DNA from 3 places in the Streptomyces luteogriseus genome. Region 2 is predicted to be linked to each of the others. Evidence: predicted binding sites of a transcription regulator. Region 2 holds the regulator's gene; each other region holds the start of a gene.

Region 1 (9,667 bases), 2.3 Mb from region 2:
GGACCCGCAGCAGGTCCCGGCCTCGCAGCCGGCGTCGGACCCGCAGCCCCATCCGGTCTGCCGGCCCCCGTCGGTCTCGCAACCGGTCCCGGCCCCGCAGCCGCCGTCGGACCCGCAACCGGCCCCGCCCCCGCGGCCCGCCCCACCCCGGCCCGACCGGATCGCCGAGGTCATCGAGACCGTCTTCCGTATGGAGTCGCCCCGGATCATCGCCGGTGTCACCCGGGTCGTCCGGGACGTCGGGATCGCCGAGGAACTCGCGCAGGACGCGCTGGTCGCGGCGCTGGAGCGGTGGCCGAGGGACGGGGTGCCCGACAACCCGGGCGCCTGGCTCATGACCACCGCCCGCCACCGTGCCGTCGACCTGGTCCGGCGCCGGGAGAACTACGCCCGCAAACTCGCGGACATCGGCCGCGACCTGTCGGCCACGACTCCCCCGGAGGAGCCCGCCGACCCCGACGACATCGACGACGACCTGCTCCGCCTGGTCTTCACCGCCTGCCACCCGGTGCTGTCCACCGAGGCCCGTACCGCCCTCACCCTGCGTCTGCTCGGCGGCCTGACCACGGCCGAGATCGCCCGTGCCTTCCTCGTCCCGGAGCCGACGATCGCGCAGCGCATCGTCCGCGCCAAGCGCACCCTCGCGACGAAGAACGTCGCCTTCGAGGTGCCGCACGGCCCCGACCGCGAGGCCCGTCTCGGTTCGGTCCTCGACGTCATCTACCTGATCTTCAACGAGGGGTACGCCGCCACGGCCGGGGACGACTGGCTGCGGCCGTCCCTGTGTGAGGACGCCCTGCGCCTGGCCCGGGTGCTCTCGGGCCTCATGCCGAAGGAACCCGAAGTGCACGGCCTCACCGCGCTCCTGGAGCTCCAGGCCTCCCGCACGGCCGCCCGCACCGGCCCCTCCGGCGAGCCGGTCCTCCTGAAGGACCAGAACCGCTCCCGCTGGAACCGCATGCTCATCGCCCGCGGCATCACCGCACTGGGCCAGGCCGAGGCCACCTCCTCCGGCGCCCCGGGCCCCTACCTCCTCCAGGCGGCCATCGCCGCCTGCCACGCGCACGCGTACACCTACGAGGAGACCGACTGGTCCCGCATCGCCACCCTCTACAGCCTCCTGGCCGCCCGCTCCCCGTCCCCCGTCGTGGAGCTGAACCGCGCGGTGGCCGTCTCGATGTCCGAGGGCCCGGCCGCGGCCCTCGCCCTCGTCGACGCCCTGACCGGCGCCCCCGCCCTGCGCGACTACCATCTGCTGCCCAGCGTCCGCGGTGACCTCCTGGCCCGCCTCGGCCGTACGGCCGAGGCCCGGGCGGAGTTCGAACGGGCGGCGGCCCTGACCCGGAACGAGCGGGAGCGGGAGCTGTTGCTGCGCCGAGCGGCGGAACAGTCCTGACGGCTACGCCCGGACGGGGTGCCCGATGAGCATCGCCGGTGCCCCCGCGACCCGGGTCAGGAACACCGTGGCCGCGTTCGGGCCCTGCGGCTTGACCTTCCTGCGGAGCTCCTCCGGTTCGACCGCCGAGCCCCGCTTCTTCACGGTCAGCGTGCCGACCCGCCGCTCCCGCAGCAGCGCCTTCAGCTTCTTGACGTTGAAGGGCAGATGGTCGGTGATCTCGTAGGCGGTGGCGTACGGCGTCGGGTGCAGGGCGTCGGCCGTGACGTACGCGATGGTCGCGTCGAGCAGCCCGCCGCCCACCCGGTCGGCCACCTCGGCGACCAGGTGGGCGCGGATGACGGCGCCGTCGGGCTCGTAGAGGTAGCGGCCGGGCGGGCGGACCTCCGGGTCGGGCAGGCCGCGGGAGAGCAGGGTGCGGGGGCCCGGCAGGAGGGTCGCGCGCACCGCCCCGGGCTCGGTGCCGAACCACAGCACGGCCTCCTTGACGTCCCCGCCGTCGGAGATCCACTCGGCCTCGGCGTCCTCGGGGACCGCCTCGTGCGGGATGCCGGGGGCGACCTTCAGCGCGGCGCCGCGAGGGGCCCGGCGGGCCGCGGAGACCGCCCAGGACAGGGGCGGTGAATAGGCCTCGGGGTCGAAGATCCGGCCGCGGCCGCCGCGTCGGGCGGGGTCGACGAACACGGCGTCGAAACCGGCCGTGTCCACGTCCGTGACATCCGCCTCGCGCACCTCGACGAGGCCCGAAAGGCCCAGCGCGTCGGCGTTCGCCCGGGCCGCCGCGGCCGTCTGCGGGTCCCGGTCCACGGCCAGCACCCGGATCCCGGCGCGGGCCAGCGCGATCGCGTCCCCGCCGATGCCGCAGCACAGGTCGGCGACCGAGGTGATGCCCGCCTCGGCCATGCGCCGGGCCCGGTAGGCCGCCACGCTCGCCCGGGTCGACTGCTCGACGCCGTTCGGCGTGAAGAACATCCGGCCCGCGTCCTCGGCCCCGAACTTCACCACCGCCCGCTGCCGCAGCCGCGCCTGCCCGAGCGCCGCCGACACCAGCTCGGCGGGGTGCTCGCGGCGCAGCCGGGTCGCGACGGCCAACTCCTGCGCCGGGTCGGTGTCCCGCACCTCGTCGAGGAGGGCGCGGCCTTCGGGGGTGAGGAGGGGAGCGAGGTCGTTCACCGGTTCATTGTCGGCCACGGCGGCGGGCGGGTGGCTTGTGGGCCAGTCGGTGGAAGGCGGGGCGCCGGTCGCGGTGTCGGGCCGGGACCGACGGGGGGCGGCTGCGAGGATCCGGCACCATGCGAGCAGTCGTACAAAATGACAAAAGCCGGGCATTGGGGCAGAGGTCCGCGGGTGTGCGGATCGGCCTCGCCGTGCTCGTCCTCGCCGCCATCGCCTCCGGCTGCGCGCAGGACGGCGGCACCGACCAGGTCACCCCGGCGGGTGGCCAGCAGCCCCTCGACGCGCCCCCGGCCCGCGCGCTCGACTCCTACGCCACCAAGCTGCGCGCCGCGCACGCCGCCCGGGTCGCCGCCGCGCACCGCTGGGGCCTGCGCAAGGTCCCCCGGGCCGCCCCGCCGGCCCCCGCGCACAAGCCCAGGATCAGGACCCGCGAGGGCTTCGAGGTGAAGGGCCACCGGGAGCTGGACCTGCCGCCCGTCTTCACCCGGGTCCCCACCCGGGACAAGGTCGTCTTCCTCACCATCGACGACGGCGCCGAGAAGGACCCCGCGTTCCTGCGGATGATGGGCGACCTGGACGTCCCGTACACCGCCTTCCTCAGCGGCTACCTGATCAAGGACGACACCCGCTACTTCCGGAGGATGCAGTCCAAGGGTGTGGTCCTGAACAACCACACCCTCCACCACCCCAACCTGCGGGGCATGTCCTACCGGGCGCAGAAGCGCGAGATCTGCGGGATGCAGCGCTACATGGAGAGGCAGTTCGGCAAGCGCCCCACCCTCTTCCGCCCGCCCTACGGCAGCTACGACCGGGCGACCCTGCGCGCCGCCAGGACCTGCGGCATCACGTACGCGCCCCTGTGGAACGAGGAGGTCTTCGCCGACCACTGGGAGTACCGCGAGGGGGATCGCAAGCTGCGCCGGGGCGACATCGTCCTCACCCACTTCCGGGGCCGCGACCAGTGGAAGGGAACCATGACCGACATGATCCGCCGTTTCCTGAACAAGGTGACGGCCCAGGGGTACGCGGTCGGGCGGCTGGAGGACTACCTGTGAGGCGGCCGGTCGCCGCCCTGTTCTGTGCGGTCCTGCTGGCCGGCTGCGCCGGAGGCGCGGGGGAGCGGCCGGAGGCCTCCGACGGCCGCGCCCAGGACCCGCCCCGCGCGGTGAGCGCCCCCGGCTCCCTGCCGCCCGTCGTGGACCATGTCCCCACCCGCGAACCCGTCGTCTTCCTCACCTACGACGACGGCGCCGAACGCGACCCCCGCTTCGTCGGCCTCGTCCGCGAACGGCGCCTCCCCGTCAGCATGTTCCTCACGGACAGCGTCGTGGGCCCCGGCTACGGCCACTTCGCCCGGCTGCGCGCGGTCGGCGCGTCCATCCAGAACCACACCCTGGACCACCCCGCCCTGCGCGGCCTGCCCTACGCCGGCCAGCGCGCCGAGATCTGCGGCCAGCAGCACAAGCTCCGCTCCCGCTTCGGCGTCAGCCCCCGCCTCTTCCGCCCGCCCTACGGCACCTACGACCGGACGACCCTGCGCGCGGCGGCCGACTGCGGCATCACGGCGGTCGTCCTGTGGCGCGCGTCCCTGACCGCCGACGGCGAACTGACCTACACCCGGGGCGAGCCCGCCCTGCGCGCCGGCGACATCGTCTCGGTGCCGGCGGGGGAGTCGATGTCCCCGAGCCTGACGGAACGGACCGGGCGGCTGCTGCGCGAGATCGAGCGGAGGGGGCTTCGGGTGGGGCGGCTGGAGGACCACCTGGAAGACCACTTGTAGGGCCACCTGGAGGACCGCCTGGAGCGCCGTCCGTGGAGAACACCCGGCCGACGCGCCGCCGGCAATTAGCAGTCCGCTTGACCGAGTGCTAATCGCAGTCATAGTCTCGGCTCTGGCACTCCTCCTAGGAGAGTGCCAACACAGCGACGGGCAGGTCCGGCACCCGCGACGACGGATCCACCTGGTCGCCACCTCAGACAGTTAACCCCGTGAGATCTCCGAAGGGGGAGGTCGGATCGTGACGACCACCAGCTCCAAGGTTGCCATCAAGCCGCTCGAGGACCGCATTGTGGTCCAGCCGCTCGACGCCGAGCAGACCACCGCCTCTGGCCTGGTCATCCCGGACACTGCCAAGGAGAAGCCCCAGGAGGGCGTCGTCCTGGCCGTGGGCCCGGGCCGCTTCGAGGACGGCAACCGTCTTCCGCTCGACGTCTCCGTCGGCGACGTCGTGCTCTACAGCAAGTACGGCGGCACCGAGGTGAAGTACAACGGCGAGGAGTACCTCGTCCTCTCGGCCCGCGACGTGCTCGCGATCGTCGAGAAGTAATTCACCCCAAGCACGTTGCTTTGAACTGCGCCCCTGGCCCCCGCGATCGACAAGAGCCGGGCGCCCGGGGCGCAGTTGCCGTTACCCCAGATTCCGGAAGAGGGCTCACGCTCCCATGGCGAAGATCCTGAAGTTCGACGAGGACGCCCGTCGCGCCCTCGAGCGCGGCGTCAACAAGCTTGCCGACACGGTCAAGGTGACGATCGGCCCCAAGGGCCGCAACGTCGTCATCGACAAGAAGTTCGGCGCTCCCACCATCACCAACGACGGTGTGACCATCGCCCGTGAGGTCGAGGTCGAGGACCCGTACGAGAACCTCGGTGCCCAGCTGGTGAAGGAGGTGGCGACCAAGACCAACGACATCGCGGGTGACGGTACGACCACCGCCACCGTGCTCGCCCAGGCGCTCGTGCGCGAGGGCCTCAAGAACGTCGCCGCCGGTGCCTCCCCGGCCGCCCTGAAGAAGGGCATCGACGCGGCCGTCGCCGCGGTCTCCGAGGAGCTCCTGGCGACCGCCCGGCCGATCGACGAGAAGTCCGACATCGCCGCCGTCGCCGGCCTGTCCGCCCAGGACAGCCAGGTCGGCGAGCTCATCGCCGAGGCCATGGACAAGGTCGGCAAGGACGGTGTCATCACCGTCGAGGAGTCCAACACCTTCGGTCTGGAGCTGGACTTCACCGAGGGCATGGCCTTCGACAAGGGCTACCTGTCGCCGTACTTCGTGACGGACCAGGAGCGCATGGAAGCCGTCCTGGACGACCCGTACATCCTCATCACGCAGGGCAAGATCTCCGCCATCGCGGATCTGCTGCCGCTGCTGGAGAAGGTCATCCAGTCCAACGCCTCCAAGCCGCTGCTGATCATCGCCGAGGACGTCGAGGGCGAGGCCCTGTCGACCCTCGTCGTGAACAAGATCCGCGGCACCTTCAACGCCGTCGCCGTGAAGGCCCCCGGCTTCGGCGACCGCCGCAAGGCGATGCTGCAGGACCTGGCCGTCCTCACCGGCGCCACGGTCGTCTCCGAGGAGGTCGGCCTCAAGCTCGACCAGGTCGGTCTGGACGTCCTCGGTTCCGCCCGCCGCGTCACCGTCACCAAGGACGACACCACGGTCGTCGACGGCGCCGGCAACAAGGACGACGTGCAGGGCCGCGTCGCCCAGATCAAGGCCGAGATCGAGTCCACCGACTCCGACTGGGACCGCGAGAAGCTCCAGGAGCGCCTCGCGAAGCTGGCCGGCGGCGTGTGCGTCATCCGCGTCGGTGCCGCCACCGAGGTCGAGCTCAAGGAGCGCAAGCACCGTCTGGAGGACGCCATCTCCGCGACCCGCGCCGCGGTCGAGGAGGGCATCGTCTCCGGTGGTGGCTCCGCGCTGGTCCACGCCGTCAAGGTCCTCGAGGGCAACCTCGGCAAGACCGGCGACGAGGCCACGGGTGTCGCGGTCGTCCGCAAGGCCGCCGTCGAGCCGCTGCGCTGGATCGCCGAGAACGCCGGCCTGGAGGGTTACGTCATCACCTCCAAGGTCGCCGAACTCGACAAGGGCCAGGGCTTCAACGCCGCGACCGGTGAGTACGGCGACCTGGTCAAGGCCGGCGTCATCGACCCGGTGAAGGTCACCCGCTCCGCCCTGGAGAACGCCGCCTCCATCGCCTCCCTCCTCCTCACGACCGAGACCCTGGTCGTCGAGAAGAAGGAAGAGGAGGAGCCGGCCGCCGGTGGTCACAGCCACGGCCACTCCCACTGAGGCTCACACCTCACGCCTGACGACGTAAGGTCGCCAGACACCGAGTGAAGGCCCGGCACCCCGGAAACGGGGCGCCGGGCCTTCGCCGTTGCGCCCGCCCGTGAAGGGAACCGCCGCGACCGTTCCCGGCCTCCTGAATACCGGAGCAGAAGGGGGTTGCGATGAGCCAGGTGCTCTACGAGGAACGGTCCCGGAATCCGCTGGCGCGCACCGCGGAACTCACCGAGGACCGGCTGCGCAGGGGCGGTCGGACCACACCGCTGGACGAGCTGAACCTGGGCGCCATGGCCGAGGCGTATCTGCGCGGACACTGGCTGGGGGGCGGCGGTGCCGAACGCCCCCTGGAGTCGCTCGTGGAGGGCCCGGGCATCGTCCCGGTCACCCGCGTGACCGGCACCACCACGCCCCTGAAGGTGCGCCGCACCGCCGACTTCGCCCGGGCACTCGGCGAACTCGCCGTCCGCAGGTGCGGCGGGGCGGACCAGGTGGCCGCGCTCGCCGCGCGGGCCCGGGCGGAGGGCGTGCCGCTGTGGATCGCACGCCGCTGTGCGCCGGGGCCCGCCGGGCCGGTCGCCGTCGCCGTGGACCGGCGCCTGGTTCGCGTGGACGTCTGGGGTCCGCACGCGCCCGCCGTACGGCTCCGGGCACCGTGGGGATATCGCCCCGACGCCGCCGACCGTGCAGGCGGCCTGGTCATGACCGTCGGTGACGTCACCGCACGCCTCGAACTGCGCAAGAAGATGCGCAAGTCCAAGAGCAGCGTCGAGATCCGGCTGTCCGACCGGCACTGGACACTGCGCCGCGAGAACGCCGAGAGCTCGTGGCTGCTGCGCGACGACCGGCGCGTCGCGCTGCTGACCCGGCCCTCACGACGGCCCGGCCCTCCGCCCGGCACGGTGCTGCTGCCGCTGGCCGACGTGCACCACGAGAGCCCCGACCCCCTGGACGCCGTCATGGCCCACGCGGTCGCCGTGTCCTTCGGCCTCGGCGACACGACGGGCCTGGCCCGGTTCCGTGCCGTGAGGTCCCGCCGGGAGACGGACGACGAACTCTGGGAGCGCCCCTGGTTCAGCAACCTCGGCAGGGACCGCGACGACAACGAACCCGGCGGAGGCGACGGCTGGGGCAGCGACGGTGGGGACGGCGGAGACGGCGGAGACGGGGGCGGGGGCGGCAGTGATGGCGGCGGAGACGGAGGAGGCGGTGGCGGGGGCGACTAGCCGTCCCGCGGCCCTCCGCTCCGCGTCCTCAGAGCGCCCGTACCCGCCGAGCAGTGCCTCGTCGACGCCGGCCGTGCCCGCCAGGTGGTGCGACACCATGAGGAACCACCGCCCGCGCAGCCAGAGGGCGGCGCGGTTCGGCGCGGGCCGCGGCGCGGTGGATCAGGCGCGCAGCCGGCGCACTCCGTTGTCGTCCGTCACCTCGTACACGTCGATCCGCAGAAGTTCGCGCACATGGGCCGGCACCCGCTCCACGGCCGTCACGGACGAGGACGGTACGACGAGTGCGTACCGTGTCCGGGGAGCCCGGCTCGTCATGCGGCGCAGCAACTGCCCGTAGGCGATGTCGGCGTCGACGCCCTTGTCGTCGGTGCGGCCCTTGGCCTCGCAGATCAGCCGATCCTCGCCGCGCACGGCTTCGAGGTCGCTCCAGCGGTCCGTGGGCTCGACGGGTGTCCACCCCTCGCCGAGCAGCCAGGCGCGGAAGGCGTCGGTGACCCGGTCCTCGTCGCTGTCCCGGGCCAGGATTTTCCGCAGCGCCGCCAGGTCGGCCTCCTCGTCGCGCCGCAGCCGCCCACGTCGGTCCGAGTCGAGGTCGGCGGGCCGGACCACGATCAGCCGCAATCCGTGAGCGGGGATCTCGGTGTGGCGGCGGGCGTCGTACAGGGCCCGCTGCTCGCCCCGGTGGACACCGCTCACGGTGAGCCGGTCCGGCTTGTCGAAGTGCGGCACCGGCTGGTCGTGCTGGAGCTCCCGGTACTCCACCACGAGTCGATGGCCGGGTCAGTACGCGTCGACAGGCAGCCTGACCTGCCGGCCCCCGGCCCCCGGGTCGCCCAGCAGCCAGTCGAACCGGTGCTGGGTCAAGGCCTCTTCGCCGAGCACGCGGTTGCACAGGCCCACCACGTACGCCTCGTCGCTGTCACCTCTCGATGCCATGGCGCGCATCTTGCCAGGTGTCAACGACAACACCGGATGCGCGGTGAGTGCCTTCTGCGGCAGCTTCGTGGCGACCTGTCTCGACATCATCCCCGCGACCTCCCGACGGCCGCTGGGCGAACGGCAGGTCCGCCCACACATCGATCATCGGCATCGTGACGGCGAAGAGGGGCGCGGAGCGAGTCCGTCGGCCGAGGGAGCGGCGGGTGGTCAGAGCTCCGCGGGATCCAGCGCCCCGAGCTGCTGCATCAGCCCCAGCCGGTCGTACTGCCACCAGCCCTCGGCGATCTTCCCGTCCGGGGTGCAGCGGTGGACGGTCGTCCCGGTCATGGTGACCTCCTGACCGGTCGGCGGGATGCCCAGGAACTCGCCGGTGTGGCGGCCACGGAAGGTCCACCTTGTGCATACCCGGTCGCCCTGGGCCATCTGGTCCTCGATGGTGAAGGAGAAGTCGAACCCGCCCCGCCACACCTCCACCTCGCGCCGGAGCGCGTCCAGCCCGATCACGTCCTGCACATTGGCGGGGTCGTGGTCGTGGTAGTCCTCGATGAACACGTCGTTGAACGGCGGAGCGCTCCCCTGGCCGGGCGCGAGCTCGAAGAACCTGCGCGCGGTGGCCGCGTACAGCTGCTCGTCCCGCACCACGTCCAGGTCCGTGAAGGTCGGCGGCCCCTCGCAGAGCGCCACCATGTCCTGGAAGATCCGGTCGGTCTCCGGCAGCCCGGAGTTGCGCATCGCCTCCTCGTACGACGGGAACTCCACGATCTCCACGATGTGCGAGGCATCGGCCCGGTCCTTCGCCACCACACTGTGCGACGCGGTCCGCTTCCCCTTGGTCTGCTCGACCCACCGGTCCATCAGCAGGTTC
Region 2 (9,667 bases):
CGGAGCGGGGGTAGTGGGCGGTGATCTCGTGCGGGACCCGGTCGAGGTTGATGCGCTGGATCACACCGGCGAGGCCGAGGGAGTGGTCGCCGTGGAAGTGCGTGACGCAGATCCGGTTCAGGTCGTGCGCGGCGACCCCGGCACGCAGCATCTGGCGCTGCGTGCCCTCGCCGGGGTCGAACAGGATGCCCTCGCCGTCCCAGCGCAGCAGGTAGCCGTTGTGGTTGCGGTGCCGGGTCGGGACCTGGCTGGCGGTGCCGAGGACCACGAGTTCACGAACGGACAAGGCGGATTACCCCGGAGGCCAGTCGAGGCCGCGGCCGCCGAGCACGTGGGCATGTACGTGCCAGACCGTCTGGCCGGCACCGCCGCCGGTGTTGAAGACGAGGCGGTGGCTGTCGAGCTTCTCCTCGTCGGCGACGGCCTGGGCCTCGCGGAGCACGTCCGCGGTGAGGGCCGGATCGGCGGCGGCCAGGGCCGCGGCGTTCTTGTAGTGCGCCTTGGGGATGACCAGGACGTGGGTGGGGGCCTGAGGGTTGATGTCGCGGAACGCGATGGTCGTTTCCGTCTGGCGGACGATGGTCGCCGGGATGGTGCCTGCGACGATCTTGCAGAACAGGCAGTCTTCCTGGGGCTCCCCTGCCATGTCTCCTCCGGGGGTTGGGCCGTGCGGTCCGACTTGGGCATCGTATCGTCGTCGGGTGCGGGTGCGTTGTGGCTGGTCGCGCCCACGCGGCGGAGCCGCACATCGACACAGCCCCGCGCCCCTCAGGTGGGCAAGCCCGGGGGCGTTTTCGCGGGACTGGTCTCCAGTGCCTCCAGTGCCAGTCGGATCGCTTCGTCCAGTTGGGTGTCCCTCCCCGCCGCGTAGTCCTGCGGGCGTTGCAGGACCTCCACGTCGGGATCCACGCCGTGGTTCTCCACTCCCCACTCGTAGCCCTCCAGCCAGAAGGCGTACTTGGGCTGGGTGACCAGGGTGCCGTCGACGAGGCGGTAGCGGCTGTCGATGCCGATGACGCCGCCCCAGGTGCGGGTGCCGACGACCGGGCCGAGGCCGAGGGCCTTGATCGCCGCGTTGACGATGTCGCCGTCGGACCCGGAGAACTCGTTGGCTACGGCCACGACGGGGCCTCGGGGGGCGTCCTCCGGGTAGCTGTAGGGGCGCATGCCGCGCGGGACGGCCCAGCCGACGATGCGGCGGGCCAGCTTCTCGACCACCAGTTGGGAGGTGTGGCCGCCGCGGTTCTCGCGGACGTCGACGACCAGGCCCTCGCGGGCGACCTCGACGCGCAGGTCGCGGTGGATCTGGGCCCAGCCGGGGGCCTGCATGTCGGGGACGTGGAGGTAGCCGAGGCGGCCGCCGGACTTCTCGTGGACGTAGGCGCGGCGGTCGGCGACCCAGGCGTGGTAGCGCAGGGGTTCCTCGTCGGCGACCGGGACGACGACGGCGTGCCGGGGGTCGCCGCCGCCGGACGGGGAGATGGTCAGCTCGACCGGCTTGTTCGCCGTGCCGATCAGCAGCGGGCCGGGCCCGGCGACCGGGTCGACGGGCTGCCCGGCGATCGCGACGATGGCGTCGCCGGGGCGCACCGCGACGCCGGGGGCGGCCAGCGGGCTGCGGGCGTCCGGGTCGGAGGTCTCGGAGGGCAGGATGCGGTCGACCCGCCAACTGCCGTCCTCGTGACGGGAGATGTCGGCGCCGAGCAGACCCTGGCGGGCGCCGCCGTGGCCGCCGCGCGGGGTGACGTAGGCGTGCGAGGTGCCGAGCTCGCCCTGGACCTCCCACAGCAGGTCGACCAGGTCGTCGTGGGTGGCGAGCCGCTCCACGACCGGGCGGTAGCGGTCGAGGACACCGTCCCAGTCGACGCCGCTCATGTCCGGCCGCCAGAAGTGGTCCCGCATGATGCGGCCGTTCTCGTCGAACATCTGGCGCCACTCGGCCGCCGGGTCGACGAACTGGCGTACGCGGCCCAGGTCGACGGTGATGTTGGAGTCGCTGTCGTCGTCGCCGGAGGCACGCCGGTCGCTGGGGACGACCTTGAGCCGCCCGTCGGTCCACAGCAGCACCCGCTTGCCGTCGCCGCTGACCGCGAAGTGGTCGGCGTCGGCGGCGAGGTGCTCGATGCGCTGCTGGGCGAGGTCGTAGCGCTCCAGCTCGGACTTGGGTTCGGGGTCGTCCGGGGTGGCCCGGGACGCGCCGAGCACACCGGCGACCGGATGGCGCAGCCACAGGACACCGTCCTTGGCGGCGCGCAGGTTGGTGTAGCGGGCGGCCTCGACCGGGAACGGCACGATGCGGTCGGCGAGGCCCTCCAGGTCGATGCGGGTGGTGGGGGTGCCCTCGCTGTCGGGGGTCTCCTCCCGGTCGGGCGTCTCGAAGGACCGGCCGTGCCGCTGCGGCCCGAACGGGGAGGGTGTGGTGGCCGCGAGGGTGATCAGATGCGGCCGGGCTCCGACCACGAAGGCCAGGTCGAAGACGTGCTCGTCGTAGACCGGGTCGAAGGAGCGGGTCGACAGGAACGCGAGGTGCTTGCCGTCCATGGTGAACGCGGGCGCGTAGTCCTGGAAGCGCAGCGGGGTGGCCTCGGTGACCGACAGGTCGGTGGTGTTGGCGAGTTTCAGCTGGCACAGCGGCCGGGGGCCGGGGTGGGACCAGGCCAGCCAGGACGAGTCGGGCGAGAAGACGAGGCCCGACACGTCACCGTCCTCACTGCGGTCGACCTCCCGCACCTCGCCCGTCTCCCGCTCCACGAGCAGCAGGCGGCCGTCGTGGCAGGACACGGCGGCCCGGCTGCCGTCGGGCGCCATGGCGAGGTCCAGCACCCGGCCGAGCTGCCCGGCGGCTAGCCGGCGGGGTGTCGCCCCCGGGGCGAGTCCGGTGGCGGGCGCGAACTCCAGGGCGTCGTCGCCCTCGGCGTCCGTCACCCACACCACCCACTGCTCGCCGTCCGCGCGGAAGGTGCGCGGCAGACGGGCCCGCACCCCGGGTGTCGCGGCCAGCGCGCGGGCCGGTCCGGCGCGGTGGGTGACCCAGTGCACGGAGCCGCGGACGGCGACCGCGCTGCCGCGCGCCGTGTGGTCGGGGGACGCCGACCCGAACCAGCGGGAGGCGTTCAGCGGGAACGGCTGCAGATCGACGCGCTGTCCGCCAAGCCGCACGTCCAGCCGCCGCGGCTCGGCCCCCTCCAGGTCGTCCAGCACCCACAGTTCACCGGCGCTGGAGTAGACGACCCGGGTGCCGTCGGTCGCGGCGTGCCGGGCGTAGAACCCGTCGAGGGGGGTGTGGCGGCGTAGGTCGGAGCCGTCGGCGAGGGAGGAGTAGAGCGCTCCGGTGCCCTCGTGGTCGGAGAGGAAGCCGAGCCGGTCCCCCACCCACAGCGGATACTCGAGGTTGCCGTCGAGGTCCTCGTGCAGCCGCACGAACTCCCCGTCGTCCTCGCGGTCGATCCACAACTTGCCCGCCGTGCCGCCGCGGTACCGCTTCCACCAGGCCGCCTCACGCCCCATCGGCGCGGACAGCAGCACCGTGTGCGGGCCGTGGGCGACGTCGCCGACGGGTCCGTACGGCAGGGTGGTGGCCGGACCGCCGTCCAGCGGCACGGCGCGGGCCCAGGTGCGGCGCAGGCTCGCCTGCCCCTCGGTGCTGATCGCCAGCACCTCGCCGTCCGGGGTCCAGTCGCGCACCTGTGTCTTGTAACTCCCCCAGTACGTCAGCCGCTTGGCGGGCCCGCCGTCGACCCGGGCGATGTACACCTCGGGGGCGCCGTCACGGGTGGAGGTCCAGGCGACGGTGGTGCCGTCGGGCGAGATGCGGGGCTGGGTCACCGGCATGTTGTCGGCGCTGACCCGCCAGGCCCGGCCGCCGTCGAACGGGGCGAGCCACACGTCGTCCTCGGCGGTGAAGGCGACCAGGTCACCGTGCACATGGGGGAACCGGAGGTAAGCAGGCGATGTCACCTGATCACCCTATGCAGGGACCACGCCGCGCGGACAGGGTTCGGATCACTTGCCCTCGACGGGGCGGCAGTCCGGGTACCGCTCGCACCAGATGGTCTGGGTGACGGTCACGGTGACGGTCGGCCCGGGCTGTCCGTTCGGCGGCCCGCCGACGGGCGGCGGGCTGGTGGAGTCGCAGTCGCCGAGCCCGTCGACCCGGAACCACACCTTGCCGTCCACCTTGGCGGTGATGTTCCCGCGCACGCAGGCGCCGTCCACCGCGTGGGTGACCTTGCCGTCGACGGTGATGTCCTTCCCGTCGTTCGTCTCGCCCTGGCAGTCGACGGTCGCGACGGTCCGCTCACGCGCCGAGGGTGACGACTTCCCGCCGTTCTCCCCGTAGGAGGCGGTGCAGGTGAGCCAACGCACGCCCGCCTTCTGCCGGTTGAGCTCTTTGGTCACGGTCTCGTCGGTGGTGTACGCGACGGACGCGGAGCTGATGCTGCCGGGCTCGCAGGCGACGGCGCCGCCCACCGCCAGCACGGCGAACGTCGCCGCGACCGCCACGCGCCGTCCGCGCGGCCCCAGTCGATTCCTCGTCGAAGCCCCCATGGAGGGGAGCCTGCCACCGACGGAGGCCGCGCGGTAGGGCGCAAAGGCGTCAGCCGCGCAGCAGCAGCCACTCCTGGAGCTCCACCACGTTGCCCTCGGGGTCCTTGAGATGCGCCACCCGCATGCGGTCCGTCATGGGCGCCGGGCCGTGCAGGACCGTCGCGCCGCGCATCGTGATCTCCTCGCAGTACGCGTCCAGCCCGTCCACCCGCAGCACCACCAGGGAGCGGTGACCGGCCGCCGTGTCGCCCAGCTCGTCGAGCACCTCGGCCATCATCGACCGGTCCTGCAACGCGATCCCCGCGGAGCCCACCGCGGGGCTGAACTTCTCGTACGGCCCCTGCGCCGCCCCCGACTGCGGTTTGAGGCCGAGGACCTCGCCGTAGAAGCGGTAACAAGCGGCGAAGTCGGTCACGAGCAGACGAACCTGTGCGAGCTCCACGGTGCCTCCAAGGGGGTCAGGACCAGCGTCCGGTGCGTGCCAGGAGCACGGCCGCGGCGGCCGTCCCGGCAGTCGATGTGCGCAGCACACTGCGCCCGAGGCGGTACGCCCGCGCCCCCGCCTCCTCGAACAGCGCCAGCTCCTCCGGCGCGACGCCCCCCTCGGGCCCCACGGCCAGCACGATGTCACCGGTGGACGGCAGTTCGGCCGTCGCCAGCGGTTCGTCCCCGCTCTCGTGCAGCACGGCGGCGAAGTCCGCCCCGGCCAGCAGGGCGGCCACCTGCTTGGTCGTCGCCGCCTCCGCGACCTCCGGGAAGCGCACCCGGCGGGACTGCTTGCCGGCCTCCCGGGCCGTGGCACGCCACTTGCCCAGCGCCTTGACCCCGCGGTCGCCCTTCCACTGCGTGATGCAGCGCGCCGCCGCCCAGGGCACGATCGCGTCGACGCCGACCTCGGTCATCGTCTCGACGGCGAGCTCGCCCCGGTCGCCCTTGGGCAGGGCCTGGACGACGGTGACCCGGGGCTGCTCGGCGGGCTCCTCGGACACCGAGTCCAGCTGGAGGATCAGCCGGTCCTTGCCCTCCGTGCCGAGCACGACGCAGTCCGCCCAGCGGCCCGCCCCGTCCGTGAGGATGACGTCCTCACCGGCGCGCAGCCGTTTCACGGAGACGGCGTGCCGCCCCTCCGGCCCGTCCAGGACGTACCGGCCGCCGCCGCCCGCGTCGAAGTGCTCGACCACGAACACCGGCGCGGTCACAGCGCGCCCCCGCCCGCCGACGAGGCTCGGGCGGCGGCCAGTTCACCGGCCAGCACCTCGACCAGTTGCCCGGCGGGCAGCTCCCGCGCCATCCGGTGCCCCTGCCCGGCCCACAGCGCCATGCCCTGCGCGTCACCGGCCTTGGCGGCGGCCTTGCGCAGCGGCGAGGTGAGGTGGTGGATCTCGGGGTAGGCGGCGGGCGCGTACGGGCCGTGCTCGCGCAGGAACCGGTTGACGAGGCCGCGCGCGGGCCGCCCGGAGAACGCCCGGGTCAGCTCCGTGCGGACGAACAGCGGGTTGGTCAGCGCCTGCTTGTGCAGGGCGTTCGCGCCCGACTCGTGCGTGGCGAGGAAGGCGGTGCCCAGCTGGGCCGCGCTCGCGCCCGCCGCGAGGACCCCCGCGATCTGGCCGCCGCGCATGATGCCGCCGGCGGCGACGATCGGGATGCTCACGGCCTCGCGGACCTGGGCGATCAGCGACAGCAGCCCGATGCCGGAGCCGTCCAGCTCGGGGATGTCCCGGTGGGTGCCCTGGTGGCCCCCGGCCTCGACGCCCTGGGCGATGACCCCGTCCGCACCCGCCCGTTCGACCGCCCGGGCCTCGTCGGGGGTGGTCGCGGCGGCCAGGACGAAGGTGCCGACGCGGTGCAGGGCGTCGACGACCTCACGGCTCGGGACGCCGAAGTGGAACGACACCACCGGCACGGGGTTGTCGCGCAGCACCACGAGCTTGGCCTCGAAGCCGTCGTCGCGTCCGCTGTCCGGATCGCCGAGCTCGGCCTCGTACCAGGTGGCCTCGCCGGCCAGCTGGTGGGCGTAGACGTCCACGGCGGCGGGGTCGGCCAGCTCCGGCTGCGGCATGAAGACGTTGACGCCGAAGGGCCTGCCCGTGAGGCTCCGGAGCTGCTTGATCTCCTGGTACATCCCGTCGGGGGTCTTGTACCCGGCGGCGAGGAACCCGAGCCCGCCCGCCTCGCACACGGCCGCGGCGAGCTGCGGTACGGAGACGCCGCCCGCCATGGGGGCCTGCACGATCGGAAGGGGGAAGAGATCGGTCAGTGCGGAGGACATGACCGCATGTTGTCACGTCCTCCGAACAACCCAGAAACCGGCCTGCCGACTGGCATAGACCAGAAGCACGCTCGGTCTCAGCGCCCGTTGAAGGCGTCCTTCAACCGCGAGAACAGCCCCTGCCGGCCCGGCTGACCGTGCCTGCCCGGGGGACGACCCCCGGACCCCCGGCAGCAGCCGGACCACCCGCGTCAGCGCCCGTTGAAGGCATCCTTCAACCGCGAGAACAGCCCCTGCTGCCCCGGCTGGAACTGCCCCGTGGGGCGCTCCTCGCCGCGGAGTTTGGAGAGCTCGCGCAGCAGGCGTTCCTGCTCGGGGTCGAGCTTGGTCGGGGTGGTGACCTCGACGTGGATGATGAGGTCGCCGCGTCCGCCGCCGCGCAGGTGTGTGACGCCCCGGCCGTGCAGGGGGATCGACTGGCCGGACTGGGTGCCCGGGCGGATGTCGACCTCTTCGAGGCCGTCGAGCGTCTCCAGCGGCACCTTCGTGCCGAGCGCCGCCGCCGTCATGGGGAGCGTCACCGTGCAGTGCAGGTCGTCGCCGCGGCGCTGGAACTGCGCGTGGGGAAGTTCGTGAATCTCGACGTAGAGGTCACCGGCCGGACCGCCGCCGGGACCGACCTCGCCCTCGCCGGCGAGCTGGATGCGCGTGCCGTTGTCGACACCGGCCGGGATCTTGACCGTGAGGGTACGGCGGGACCGGACACGGCCGTCGCCCGCGCACTCCGGGCACGGGGTCGGCACGACCGTGCCGAAGCCCTGGCACTGCGGGCACGGGCGGGACGTCATGACCTGGCCCAGGAAGGACCGGGTGACCTGCGAGACCTCACCGCGGCCGCGGCACATGTCACACGTCTGGGCGGAGGTGCCCGGGGCCGCGCCCTCACCGCTGCAGGTGGTGCAGACGACGGCCGTGTCGACCTGGATGTCCTTCGTCGTGCCGAAGGCGGCCTCGTCGAGCTCGACCTCGATGCGGATCATCGCGTCCTGGCCGCGGCGGGTGCGCGAGCGCGGTCCGCGCTGCGACGCCGTACCGAAGAACGCGTCCATGATGTCCGAGAAGTTCCCGAAGCCACCGGCTCCGAAGCCGCCCGCGCCGCCGCCACCGGCCTGCGAGAGCGGGTCGCCGCCGAGGTCGTAGACCTGCTTCTTCTGCGGGTCCGACAGCACCTCGTAAGCGGCGTTGATCTCCTTGAACCGCTCCTGGGTCTTCGGATCGGGGTTGACGTCCGGGTGCAGCTCGCGGGCGAGCCGCCGGAAGGCCTTCTTGATCTCTTCCTGCGACGCGTCGCGGCGCACGCCGAGTACGGCGTAGTAGTCCGTGGCCACTACGACTCCGCCAGGATCTGTCCGACGTACCGTGCCACTGCGCGTACCGCTCCCATCGTTCCCGGGTAGTCCATGCGGGTCGGTCCGACCACGCCGAGCTTGGCGACTGCCTCGCCGCCCGAACCGTAGCCGACCGACACGACGGACGTGGAGTTGAGTCCTTCGTGGGCGTTCTCGTGACCGATCCGTACGGTCACGCCCGGATCCTGCGCCTCGCCGAGCAGCTTGAGGAGCACGACCTGCTCCTCAAGCGCTTCCAGCACCGGCCGGATCGTGAGAGGGAAGTCATGCCCGAAGCGGGTCAGATTGGCGGTGCCGCCGATCATCAGCCGCTCCTCGTTCTCCTCGACGAGCGTCTCCAGAAGTGTGGAGAGCACCGTAGAGACCGTACCCCGGTCCTCGTGCTCGAACGCCTCCGGGAGATCCTCCACCAGACTCGGCACATCCGCGAAACGGCGGTTCGCCACACGGCTGTTGAGCCGGGCGCGCAGATCCGCGAGCGAGGCGTCGCCGAAGGGCGCCGGGCAGTCGACGACCCGCTGCTCGACCCGCCCGGTGTCCGTGATCAGCACGAGCATGACGCGGGCGGGCGCCAGGGAGAGCAGCTCCACGTGCCGCACCGTCGATCGGGTCAGCGACGGGTACTGCACCACGGCGACCTGACGCGTGAGCTGCGCGAGCAGCCGCACCGTACGCGCCACGACGTCGTCGAGGTCGACGGCGCCCTCGAGGAAGTTCTGGATCGCGCGCCGCTCGGGCGCGGTCATCGGCTTGACGCCGGCGAGCTTGTCGACGAACAGCCGGTAGCCCTTGTCCGTGGGGATGCGCCCGGCACTGGTGTGCGGCTGGGCGATGTACCCCTCGTCCTCGAGGGCCGCCATGTCATTGCGGACGGTGGCCGGGGAGACGCCGAGGCTGTGCCGCTCGGTGAGGGCCTTGGAGCCCACCGGCTCCTCGGTGCCGACGTAGTCCTGGACGATGGCGCGCAGCACCTGAAGCCTGCGTTCACTGAGCATCGCGCACACCTCCAGAAGTCGTCCGCCCGTGGTCCTGCCTGTCGAGCCTGGCACTCTGCGCGTGCGAGTGCCAGCATTCCCCGGCCCAGTGTACGGCGGTGGGGTACTCCCCCGGCAAGGCTGGTCGTGCGGCGCCGTGCCCCGAGCGGGGCGCACCGCTAGCGTCGCCGTATGACGGTGACTTGGGAAGACCTCGGATGGGAGCGCGTGGCCGCCGGTGTGGGGCGGTGCCGGCTTCCGGTGTGGGACTGCACGATCGGGCTGGTCGCCGGGGAGGGGGCGGTCCTCATGATCGACGCGGGGTCGAGCCTCGCCGAGGGCGCGAAACTGGGCGCGCAGGCGCGGGCACTCACCGGTCACCGTGTGACACATCTCGCGCTGACCCACCCGCACTTCGATCACGTCTTCGGCGCCGCGGCGCTCCCGGACACCGAGGTGTTCGGCGCGGTGGGCGTGGACGCGCTGCTGACGCGGGTGCGGGACCGCGAGGAACTGCGCGAGGACGG
Region 3 (9,667 bases), 1.1 Mb from region 2:
GAAGGCCTTGATGAAGTCGCCGTTCAGGCCGACCGAGCCGACGGTGATGGTCGGCTTGCCGGTCAGCTTCTTGGTCCAGCCGGCCAGGTTCAGGTCGGAGTCGTCGAACTCGGGCAGCCAGTAGCGGCGGGTGGAGGCGTGGAAGGCGTCGACACCGGCCGCCGCGAGCGGGGTCAGGATGGCCTCCAGCTCCTCGGGCGTCTCGGCGAGGCGGGCGTCGTAGGCCTCCTGCTTCCACTGGGAGAAGCGGAAGATGACGGGGAAGTCGGCCGACACGGTCTCGCGGACGGCCGCGACGATCTCCTCCGAGAGCTTGGCGCGGGCGACCCGGTCGCCGCCGTAGGCGTCGGTGCGGCGGTTGGTGCCCTCCCAGAGGAACTGGTCGAGCAGGTAGCCGTGGGCGCCGTGCAGTTCGACACCGTCGAAGCCGATGCGCTCGGCGGCCGCTGCGGCCTCGGCGAACGCGCCGATGACGGCGTCGATGTCGGCCTGGGTCATGGCCTTGCCGGTGGCCTCGTCGGCGCCGATGCGCAGGCCGGAGGGGCCGACGGCCGGGGCGTCGGCGAACGGGGGCTCGCCCTGGTTGCGGACCATGCCGATGTGCCACAGCTGGGGCACGATCGTGCCGCCCGCGGCGTGCACCGCCTCGGCGACCTTCGCCCAGCCCGCGAGCTGCTCGTCACCGTGGAAGCGCGGCACGCGGTCGCTCTGCCCGGCCGAGTCGTGGCCGACGTAGGTGCCCTCGGTGACGATCAGGCCGACTCCGGCGGCGGCGCGGCGCGCATAGTACGAGACGACATCCTCGCCGGGCACGCCGCCCGGGGAGAACATGCGGGTCATCGGCGCCATCACGATCCGGTTCGGAACGGTCAGGCCGCCCAGCGATACGGGCCGGGACAGGATTTCGGCGGCGCGGGATGCGGAGGCGGCGACAGTCACGTGGGGGGCTCCCTCGGGGGTACCGGATGGTATGTGCATACGCATAGGACGCATGGTTCAACCACCCGGCCCGGCCGCGCCATCCCGCGCCCACTGTGATCCCGGACACGCGAAAGGGCGCGCCCCCGAGCATGCGGCAGGGTGCGCCCCGGCCATGCGGCAGGGCGCACCCCCGGACACGCCCGAGGGCGGCACCCCCTGTCGGAACAGGAAGTGCCGCCCTCGGCAAGGACGTTGATCAACCCTGGGGTCGATCAGAAGTCCATGTCACCGCCCGGCATGCCGCCGCCGGCGGGCGCGGCGGACTTCTCCGGCTTGTCGGCGATGACGGCCTCGGTGGTGAGGAACAGCGCGGCGATGGAGGCGGCGTTCTGCAGGGCAGAGCGCGTCACCTTCGCCGGGTCGATGATGCCCTCGGCGATCATGTCGACGTACTCACCGGTCGCGGCGTTCAGGCCGTGGCCGACCTGGAGGTTGCGGACCTTCTCCACGACGACGCCGCCCTCGAGACCACCGTTGACGGCGATCTGCTTCAGCGGGGCCTCGAGCGCGAGCTTCACGGCGTTGGCGCCGGTCGCCTCGTCACCCTCGAGGTCCAGCTTCTCGAAGACGCTGGAGGCCTGGATGAGGGCCACGCCACCACCGGCGACGATGCCCTCCTCGACGGCCGCCTTGGCGTTGCGCACGGCGTCCTCGATGCGGTGCTTGCGCTCCTTGAGCTCCACCTCGGTGGCGGCACCGGCCTTGATGACCGCGACACCGCCGGCGAGCTTCGCCAGGCGCTCCTGCAGCTTCTCGCGGTCGTAGTCCGAGTCGCTGTTCTCGATCTCGGCGCGGATCTGGTTGACCCGGCCGGCGACCTGGTCGGCGGAGCCGGCACCGTCGACGATGGTGGTCTCGTCCTTGGTGATGACGACCTTGCGGGCCTTGCCCAGCAGGTCGATCGTGGCGTTCTCCAGCTTGAGACCGACCTCCTCGGAGATCACCTCGCCGCCGGTGAGGATGCCGATGTCCTGCAGCATCGCCTTGCGGCGGTCGCCGAAGCCCGGGGCCTTGACGGCGACGGACTTGAAGGTGCCGCGGATCTTGTTGACGACCAGGGTCGACAGGGCCTCGCCCTCGACGTCCTCGGCGATGATCAGCAGCGGCTTGCCCGACTGCATGACCTTCTCGAGGAGCGGCAGCAGGTCCTTGACGTTGCTGATCTTCGAGTTGGCGATCAGGATGTACGGGTCGTCGAGGACGGCCTCCATACGCTCCATGTCGGTGGCGAAGTACGCCGAGATGTAGCCCTTGTCGAAGCGCATACCCTCGGTGAGCTCCAGCTCCAGACCGAAGGTCTGGGACTCCTCGACGGTGATGACGCCTTCCTTGCCGACCTTGTCCATGGCCTCGGCGATGAGCTCGCCGATCTGGGTGTCGGCGGCGGAGATGGAGGCCGTGGAGGCGATCTGCTCCTTGGTCTCGACGTCCTTCGCCTGCTCCAGCAGGGCGGCGGAGACAGCCTCGACGGCGCGCTCGATACCGCGCTTGAGGGCCATCGGGTTGGCGCCGGCGGCTACGTTGCGCAGACCCTCCTTGACCAGGGCCTGGGCGAGAACGGTCGCGGTGGTCGTACCGTCACCGGCGACGTCGTCCGTCTTCTTGGCGACTTCCTTGACCAGCTCGGCGCCGATCTTCTCGTACGGGTCCTCGAGCTCGATCTCCTTGGCGATGGAGACACCATCGTTGGTGATCGTGGGCGCGCCCCACTTCTTCTCGAGGACGACGTTGCGGCCCTTGGGGCCGAGCGTCACCTTGACGGCGTCCGCGAGCTGGTTCATGCCGCGCTCGAGGCCGCGCCGCGCCTCCTCGTCGAACGCGATGATCTTGGCCATGTGAAGTGGTCCCTCCAGGACTGGGGGTGATTACTTCGGACCGCGCCCGCGCCCGCGACGGACGGCTCGCTTGCCTTGTGGTTCCTTCCCCACCTGGCCTGCGGGCCTCACCGACCCGGTCCTTACGTTGTCACTCTCACCTTCAGAGTGCTAACGCAATGATTAGCACTCGACCCCCGAGAGTGCAAGGCGCGCTCGCGTAGCGAGTGCGCGTTGAGGGGTGGTGGTCGGGTGACGGGCGGGCGCAAGCGCCTCCCCGGGATCGGGCGGGGGCGTCAGCCACCCGCGAACACCGCCCCGCAGGCCGTTCGAACAGGCCGAAGGGCCCGCACCCCGGGGGGTACGGGCCCTTCTGAGAAGACCGGTCGCGTGAGCGTTGGTCGTGGTGCGCGTTCAGGCAGCGACGCGAACCATGTCGGCCTGCGGTCCCTTCTGGCCCTGCGAGATCTCGAACTCGACCCGCTGGCCCTCTTCAAGGGTGCGGTAGCCGTCCATCTGAATCGCGCTGTAGTGGACGAAAACATCCGCACCACCGTCGACCGCGATGAAGCCGTACCCCTTCTCCGCGTTGAACCACTTGACGGTGCCCTGAGCCATGCCTAACTCCCCTATTACTGGCCCTTGCACAGATCCACACTTCGTGAACCCGGGTCAGACCTCACCCCCCACGGTTGGGGGCGTGCGCCGGAACGCGTCGACCGCGGCTGAATGTATCTGTCCAACTGCCGTCTGCAACAGGTCAATCGGACGAGAATTCTGGACGCGCCGGGTCCGGAATGTGGGGGGAATTCGCCCGAATTCAGGGCAAGTCGGGCCACACAAAGGGAACAAAAGCCGCAAAAGATGTACACACTTTGGCTACATCTTGTCGGGCTCGCAGCGGGAATTCAGGGTTCCGATCAGCGGATCAGGACCGCGTTCCCCAACTGTACCGCGCTCAATCACGCAGAATTGCCCCCTCCGCTTCTCTCACGGAGGGGGCAATTCGATGAACTCTCAGTGACGGCAGTTACCGAAGGTAATAACAGGCCGCTCGACCGGTTCAGCCGCCGGCGACGGCGGGAATGATCGACACGCCGGCACCGTCCGGGGTGGCCGTCTCCAGACCCTGCTCGAACCGCACGTCGTCGTCGTTGACGTACACGTTGACGAACCGGCGCAGCTTGCCCTGGTCGTCCAGCACCCGGGCGGCGATCCCGGTGTGGTTCTTCTCGAGGTCGGCGATGACCTCGCCGAGGTTCGCGCCCTCGGCGGCGACCTCGGCCTGCCCGCCGGTGTAGGTACGCAGGATGGTGGGGATCCGAACGGTGACGCTCATCGAACATGTCCTCCGGTTCATTTTGGGCTACGGCTGGGGCGCGCCCTCAGGGGCGCGGGGCTGTGTCGATGTGCGGCTCCGCCGTGTGGGCGCGACCAGCCCCCACCGGCCCGCAGCGAACGACGATCAGACGAGTCCGGCTTCCCGGAACGACTCCAGGCTGGGACGGATGGTCGCGGTGAGCCCGGTCCCCGCCACCGCGTCCAGCGTCTTCAGACCATCACCGGTGTTCAGAACGACGATCGACTTCGACGGGTCGAGCAGCCCGTTCTCCAGCAGCTTCTTCGTCACGCCCACCGTCACACCACCGGCGGTCTCCGCGAAGATCCCCTCGGTGCGCGCGAGGATCTTGATCGCGTCGACGACCTGCTCGTCGTTCACGTCCTCCACCGCACCGCCGGTCCGCCGCGCGATGTCCAGCACGTAGGGCCCGTCCGCCGGGTTGCCGATGGCCAGCGACTTGGCGATGGTGTTCGGCTTCTGCGGGCGGACGACGTCGTGCCCGGCCTTGTAGGCGACGGACACCGGCGAGCAGCCCTCGGCCTGCGCACCGAAGATCTTGTAGGGCTTGTCCTCGACCAGACCGAGCTTGATCAGCTCCTGAAGACCCTTGTCGATCTTCGTCAGCTGCGAGCCGGAGGCGATGGGCACCACCAGCTGGTCCGGCAGCCGCCAGCCGAGCTGCTCGCAGATCTCGTACGCGAGGGTCTTGGAGCCCTCCGCGTAGTACGGCCGGAGGTTGACGTTGACGAAGCCCCAGCCCTCGCCCGCCGGGTCGCCGATCAGCTCGGAGCAGAAGCGGTTCACGTCGTCGTAGTTGCCCTCGATCCCGACGAGCTCGCCGCCGTAGACCGCGGCCATGACGACCTTGCCCTGCTCCAGGTCGTGCGGGATGAACACGCACGAGCGGAAGCCGGCGCGGGCCGCGGCGGCGCCCACCGCACCGGCGAGGTTGCCGGTGGAGGAGCAGGAGAGCGTGGTGAAGCCGAAGGCGCGGGCGGCCTCCAGGGCCTGCGCGACGACGCGGTCCTTGAAGGAGTGCGTCGGGTTGCCGGAGTCGTCCTTCACGAACAGCTTGCCGGCGTCGACGCCCAGCTCGCGCGCGAGGTTGTCGGCCTTGACGAGCTTGGTCCAGCCGGGGTTGATGTTCGGCTTGTCCGCGACGTCGGCCGGGACCGGCAGCAGCGGGGCGTAGCGCCAGATGTTCGCGGGTCCCGCTTCGATGCGCTTGCGGAGCTCTTCGGTGTCGTAGGCCGAGAAGTCGTAGGCGATCTCCAGCGGGCCGAAACACTCCTGGCACGCGAAGACCGGTCCGAGGGGGACGCGGTGACCGCACTCGCGGCAGCTCAGCGCCGCGGCGGGACCGAGGTCTACGGTGGAGTCAGTGGTGCTTGCAACAGTCTGCACAGCCATGTGAGGCGAGGCCCTTCCTCATCTTCCTCACGACGCATCTCGCCGTGAGACGGATTTGGCACCTTCCCGAGCCGGGACCTCGCGGAGCGGTCGACAGTGACCTACGAGTATCGGCTGGAGGGTTGCCGGGGCTTCATCGGGCCGTATCCCTCTGCCCCTCTGGATGAGCTGTATGTGGTTGTAGGCGGCGGGTGACCCCGGACATGCGATGGTCATCCGCGTTGTTCAAGACTGTAACCGACGACCAGGACAGTTGAGATAGTCGTCCGAACCGCGAGATGGATCACAGTCCGTCCCGCCGAGAGTACGCAGAGGAGCCGCCACGGTGCTGGAAGAAGTCGAGCGCTGGCTGAGCACCCGTTCCTGGTCCGCGACCGAGCGCCCGCTCCACCGGATCCTGGCCGCCAAGCAGCGCACCGGCCAGACGGTCAGCGTGGTGCTGCCCGCCCTCAACGAGGAGGCGACGGTCGGCGACATCGTCTCCGTCATCCGCCACGACCTGATGCGGCAGGTCCCACTCGTCGACGAGCTGGTCGTCGTCGACTCGGGGTCGACCGACCGCACGTCCGAGGTGGCCGCCGCCGCGGGCGCGCGGGTGGTGCACCGGGACGGGATACTCCCGCACCTGCCCGCCGTGCCCGGCAAGGGCGAGGTGCTGTGGCGCTCGCTGCTCGTCACCCACGGGGACATCGTCTGCTTCGTCGACGCGGACCTGAGGGACTTCTCGTCCGACTTCGTCTCGGGGATCGTGGGCCCGCTGCTCACGGACCCGGACGTGGACCTGGTGAAGGCCATGTACGACCGCCCCCTCGCCGGCGCCGCGGGGCAGGGCGGCCGGGTCACCGAGCTGATGGCACGCCCGCTGCTCAACATGCACTGGCCGCAGCTGGCCGGCTTCGTGCAGCCGCTCGGCGGCGAGTACGCGGCCCGCCGCTCCCTGCTGGAGCAGCTGCCGTTCCCCGTCGGGTACGGCGTGGAGCTGGGCATGCTGGTCGACGCCCTGCACCTGGCGGGCCTGGACGCCCTCGCCCAGGTCGACGTCGGCGTGCGCAAGCACCGGCACCAGGACGGGCAGGCGCTGGGCCGGATGGCCGCCGCGATCTACCGCACGGCCCAGCTGCGGCTGGCCCGCGGGCATCTGATGCGGCCCTCCCTGACGCAGTTCGAGCGGGGCGCGGACGGCTTCGAGCCGCGGACGTACTCCGTGGACACCGAGGAGCGTCCGCCGATGGTGGACATCGCCGAGTACCAGGCGCGGAAAGCGGCCTGACCGGGGCCGTTTTCGGCCGGGCACGACAGATCCGCACGTTTGAGCGTTTCCGGGCCGGGCTAGGTTGAGGCTTATGGCTTCAACGTACGGTGCTGCGCAGGTGCTGGTGGCCTCCAACCGGGGTCCCGTCTCGTACACGGTGGGCGAGGACGGTTCGCTGGACGCCAAACGAGGCGGCGGCGGACTGGTCTCCGGGCTCTCCGCCATCGGCTCCGACGCGGACGCGCTGTGGGTGTGCTCGGCGCTGTCCGACGGCGACCGGGAGGCGGTCCGGCGCGGAATCGGCGAGGACGGCGTGCGGATGCTGGACATCCCGGCCGACGTGCACGCCGACGCGTACAACGGCATCGCCAACTCGGTCCTGTGGTTCGTGCACCACATGCTCTACCAGACGCCCCTGGAGCCGGTCTTCGACGCGGAGTTCCGGCGGCAGTGGGCGTCCTACGAGGCGTACAACCGGGCGTTCGCCGAGGCGCTGGCCGAGGAGGCGGCGCAGGGCGCGGCGGTCGTGGTGCAGGACTACCACCTGACGCTGGTGCCGGGCATGCTCCGCGAGCTCCGGCCCGACCTGCGCATCGGGCACTTCTCGCACACGCCGTGGGCGCCGCCCGAGTACTTCCGGATGCTGCCGGACGACGTGGCCGGGCAGGTGCTGCGCGGCATGCTCGGCGCGGACCGCCTCGGCTTCCTCACCGAGCGCTGGGCGGAGGCGTTCACCGCGTGCGCCGAGCGGTTCGCCGGTGGGCTCGGCGGCACCAGGGTCGGGGTGCACGGCCTCGGTGCCGACGCGGACTTCCTGCGCAAGCGGGCGCACGAGGCGGACGTCGAGGAGCGGATGGCCGCGCTGCGGCAGGAGATCGGCGAGGGCCGCCGCACCATCGTCCGGGTCGACCGCACCGAGCTGTCCAAGAACATCGTGCGCGGCCTGCTGGCCTACCGCCGGCTGCTGGAGGCGCACGCCGAGTGGCGCGAGCGGGTGGTGCACGTCGCCTTCGCGTACCCGTCCCGGCAGGACCTCGCGGTGTACCGGGACTACACGGCCGAGGTGCAGCGGCTCTCGGAGGAGATCAACGCCGAGTACGGGACGCCGGGGTGGACCCCGGTCGTACTCAACCTCAAGGACGACTTCGCCCGCTCTCTGGCCGCCTACCGGCTGGCCGACGTGGCCCTCGTCAACCCCATCCGCGACGGCATGAACCTCGTCGCCAAGGAGGTCCCGGTGGTCTCCGACGCGGGCTGCGCGCTGGTGCTGTCGCGGGAGGCCGGGGCGCACGAGGAGCTGGGCGAGGACGCGATCACGGTGAACCCCTACGACGTCACGGGCACGGCGGCAGCCCTGCACGAGGCCCTGTCGATGCGCCCGGAGGAACGCGCCGAACGCAGCAAGCGCCTGGCCGCGGCGGCGACGGCACTGCCACCGGCGCAGTGGTTCGTCGACCAGCTCGACGCGCTGAGGGGCTGAGGGCCGGATGAGCAGCCTTCCCACCCCCGCCACGCAGGCCGGGCAGGACGGCCTCGACGCCCTCCTCGCACAGCCCGGCAAGGCACTGATCGGGCTCGACTTCGACGGGACGCTCGCGCCGATCGTGGCCGATCCTGAGCTGGCCCGGGCCCATCCCCGGGCGCTGTCCGCGCTGGCCGCCCTCGCGCCGAAGGTGGCCGCCGTGGCGGTGATCACCGGCCGGCCGGCCGAGGTCGCGGTCCGCAACGGCGGCTTCGCGGACGTGCCGGGTCTGGAGCACCTCGTCGTTCTCGGGCACTACGGCGCCGAGCGGTGGGACGCCCGCAGCGGCAAGGTCACCGCGCCCGAGCCGCACCCGGGCGTCGCGGCCGTACGCGCCGAGCTGCCCGGGCTGCTCGACGGCAGCGGGACCTGGGTCGAGGACAAGGGCCGGGCGGTGGCCGTGCACACCCGCCGGGCCGCCGACCCGCAGGCCGCCTTCGACGCCCTGCGCGAGCCGCTCACCGAGCTGGCGACCCGGCACGGCCTGATCGTCGAGCCCGGCCGCATGGTCCTCGAACTGCGCCCGCCCGGCATGGACAAGGGCGTCGCCCTGAGCGAGTTCGCCCGCGAGATCGACGCCGGATCCGTGCTCTACGCCGGCGACGACCTGGGCGACCTGCCCGCCTACTCCGCCGTCGACACCCTCCGCACGACCGGCACCCCGGGCCTGCTGGTGTGCAGCGGCAGCGACGAGGTGACCGAACTGAGGGAGCGGGCGGACGTGGTGGTGGACGGCCCGGAGGGAGTGGTGGACTTGCTGGCCGAGCTGGCCGATCGGGTCGGTTGAGGGCCGCACCCCCTAGGGGCGCGGGGAACTGCGCGAACAACCACGACGCACCCGCACCCACCCGACAGCCGGATGCCCCACGGCCCTCACCGCTCGGACCGACGCCGCTCCCGAACACGCCGCAGCCGATTCACCGTCACCGGATCATGCGCCAACGCCCGAGCGTCATCCAGCAGGGCGTTGAGCAGCTGGTAGTAGCGAACGGGAGCGAGGTCCAGCTCCTCACGTATGGCCCGTTCCTTCGCACCGGGCCCGGAGAAGCCCCGGCGTTCGAGCGCGAGAATGTCCCGCTCCCTACGCCCCAGCCCCTGCTCACCCGTGTCCTCATCCATGAACGGCACCGTAACGCCCCCCACCGACAGCACAGCGGAGCTACTCCGCGCTCTCCGCCCGGACGGCCGCCGCCTGGAGATGGCCGAGGACGCCCGAGGGGCTGCCGCCGGGCGCGACGGCCTTGCCGATCTGCTGCTTGACCTGGGAACTGACGTCGGCCCAGGACGTCTTGCCGACGGGGTAGAGCTCGGAGGCCAGCAGCTCCTCCAGGAACGGCCTGAGGTGC

The links. The regulator HrcA, encoded in region 2, represses chaperone genes, less so after heat shock. The targets are predictions, from matches to a motif close to TTNGCACTCNGNNNNNCNGAGTGCNAA.
Region 1: groES (co-chaperone GroES) is a predicted target of HrcA. The motif match lies at 4,418-4,444, and genes of this name have one in related genera.
Region 3: groL (chaperonin GroEL) is a predicted target of HrcA. The motif match lies at 2,979-3,005, and genes of this name have one in related genera.

Annotation. Positions count from the first base shown of each region.
Region 1 is NZ_JACHMS010000001.1:3,514,718-3,524,384, reverse strand. It holds gene BJ965_RS15130 (RNA polymerase sigma factor) at 191-1,396, shown strand; gene BJ965_RS15125 (THUMP-like domain-containing protein) at 1,400-2,569, opposite strand; gene BJ965_RS15120 (polysaccharide deacetylase family protein) at 2,746-3,627, shown strand; gene BJ965_RS15115 (polysaccharide deacetylase family protein) at 3,624-4,352, shown strand; gene groES (co-chaperone GroES) at 4,591-4,899, shown strand; gene groL (chaperonin GroEL) at 5,015-6,640, shown strand; gene BJ965_RS15100 (hypothetical protein) at 6,802-7,860, shown strand; gene BJ965_RS15095 (hypothetical protein) at 8,023-8,628, opposite strand; gene BJ965_RS39335 (hypothetical protein) at 8,644-8,799, opposite strand; gene BJ965_RS15090 (ester cyclase) at 9,010-9,667, opposite strand, start outside.
Region 2 is NZ_JACHMS010000001.1:5,848,263-5,857,929, reverse strand. It holds gene BJ965_RS25965 (ribonuclease Z) at 1-286, opposite strand, end outside; gene BJ965_RS25960 (histidine triad nucleotide-binding protein) at 293-646, opposite strand; gene BJ965_RS25955 (S41 family peptidase) at 769-3,957, opposite strand; gene BJ965_RS25950 (hypothetical protein) at 4,003-4,548, opposite strand; gene BJ965_RS25945 (VOC family protein) at 4,598-4,990, opposite strand; gene BJ965_RS25940 (16S rRNA (uracil(1498)-N(3))-methyltransferase) at 5,007-5,747, opposite strand; gene BJ965_RS25935 (nitronate monooxygenase) at 5,744-6,817, opposite strand; gene dnaJ (molecular chaperone DnaJ) at 7,009-8,145, opposite strand; gene hrcA (heat-inducible transcriptional repressor HrcA) at 8,145-9,161, opposite strand; gene BJ965_RS25920 (MBL fold metallo-hydrolase) at 9,333-9,667, shown strand, end outside.
Region 3 is NZ_JACHMS010000001.1:4,732,976-4,742,642, reverse strand. It holds gene BJ965_RS21045 (NADH:flavin oxidoreductase) at 1-978, opposite strand, end outside; gene groL (chaperonin GroEL) at 1,194-2,816, opposite strand; gene BJ965_RS21035 (cold-shock protein) at 3,210-3,413, opposite strand; gene BJ965_RS21030 (MoaD/ThiS family protein) at 3,859-4,134, opposite strand; gene thrC (threonine synthase) at 4,261-5,547, opposite strand; SAM riboswitch class I at 5,563-5,717, opposite strand; gene BJ965_RS21020 (glucosyl-3-phosphoglycerate synthase) at 5,873-6,817, shown strand; gene BJ965_RS21015 (alpha,alpha-trehalose-phosphate synthase (UDP-forming)) at 6,891-8,279, shown strand; gene otsB (trehalose-phosphatase) at 8,287-9,108, shown strand; gene BJ965_RS21005 (DUF3263 domain-containing protein) at 9,195-9,440, opposite strand; gene BJ965_RS21000 (ABC transporter substrate-binding protein) at 9,481-9,667, opposite strand, start outside.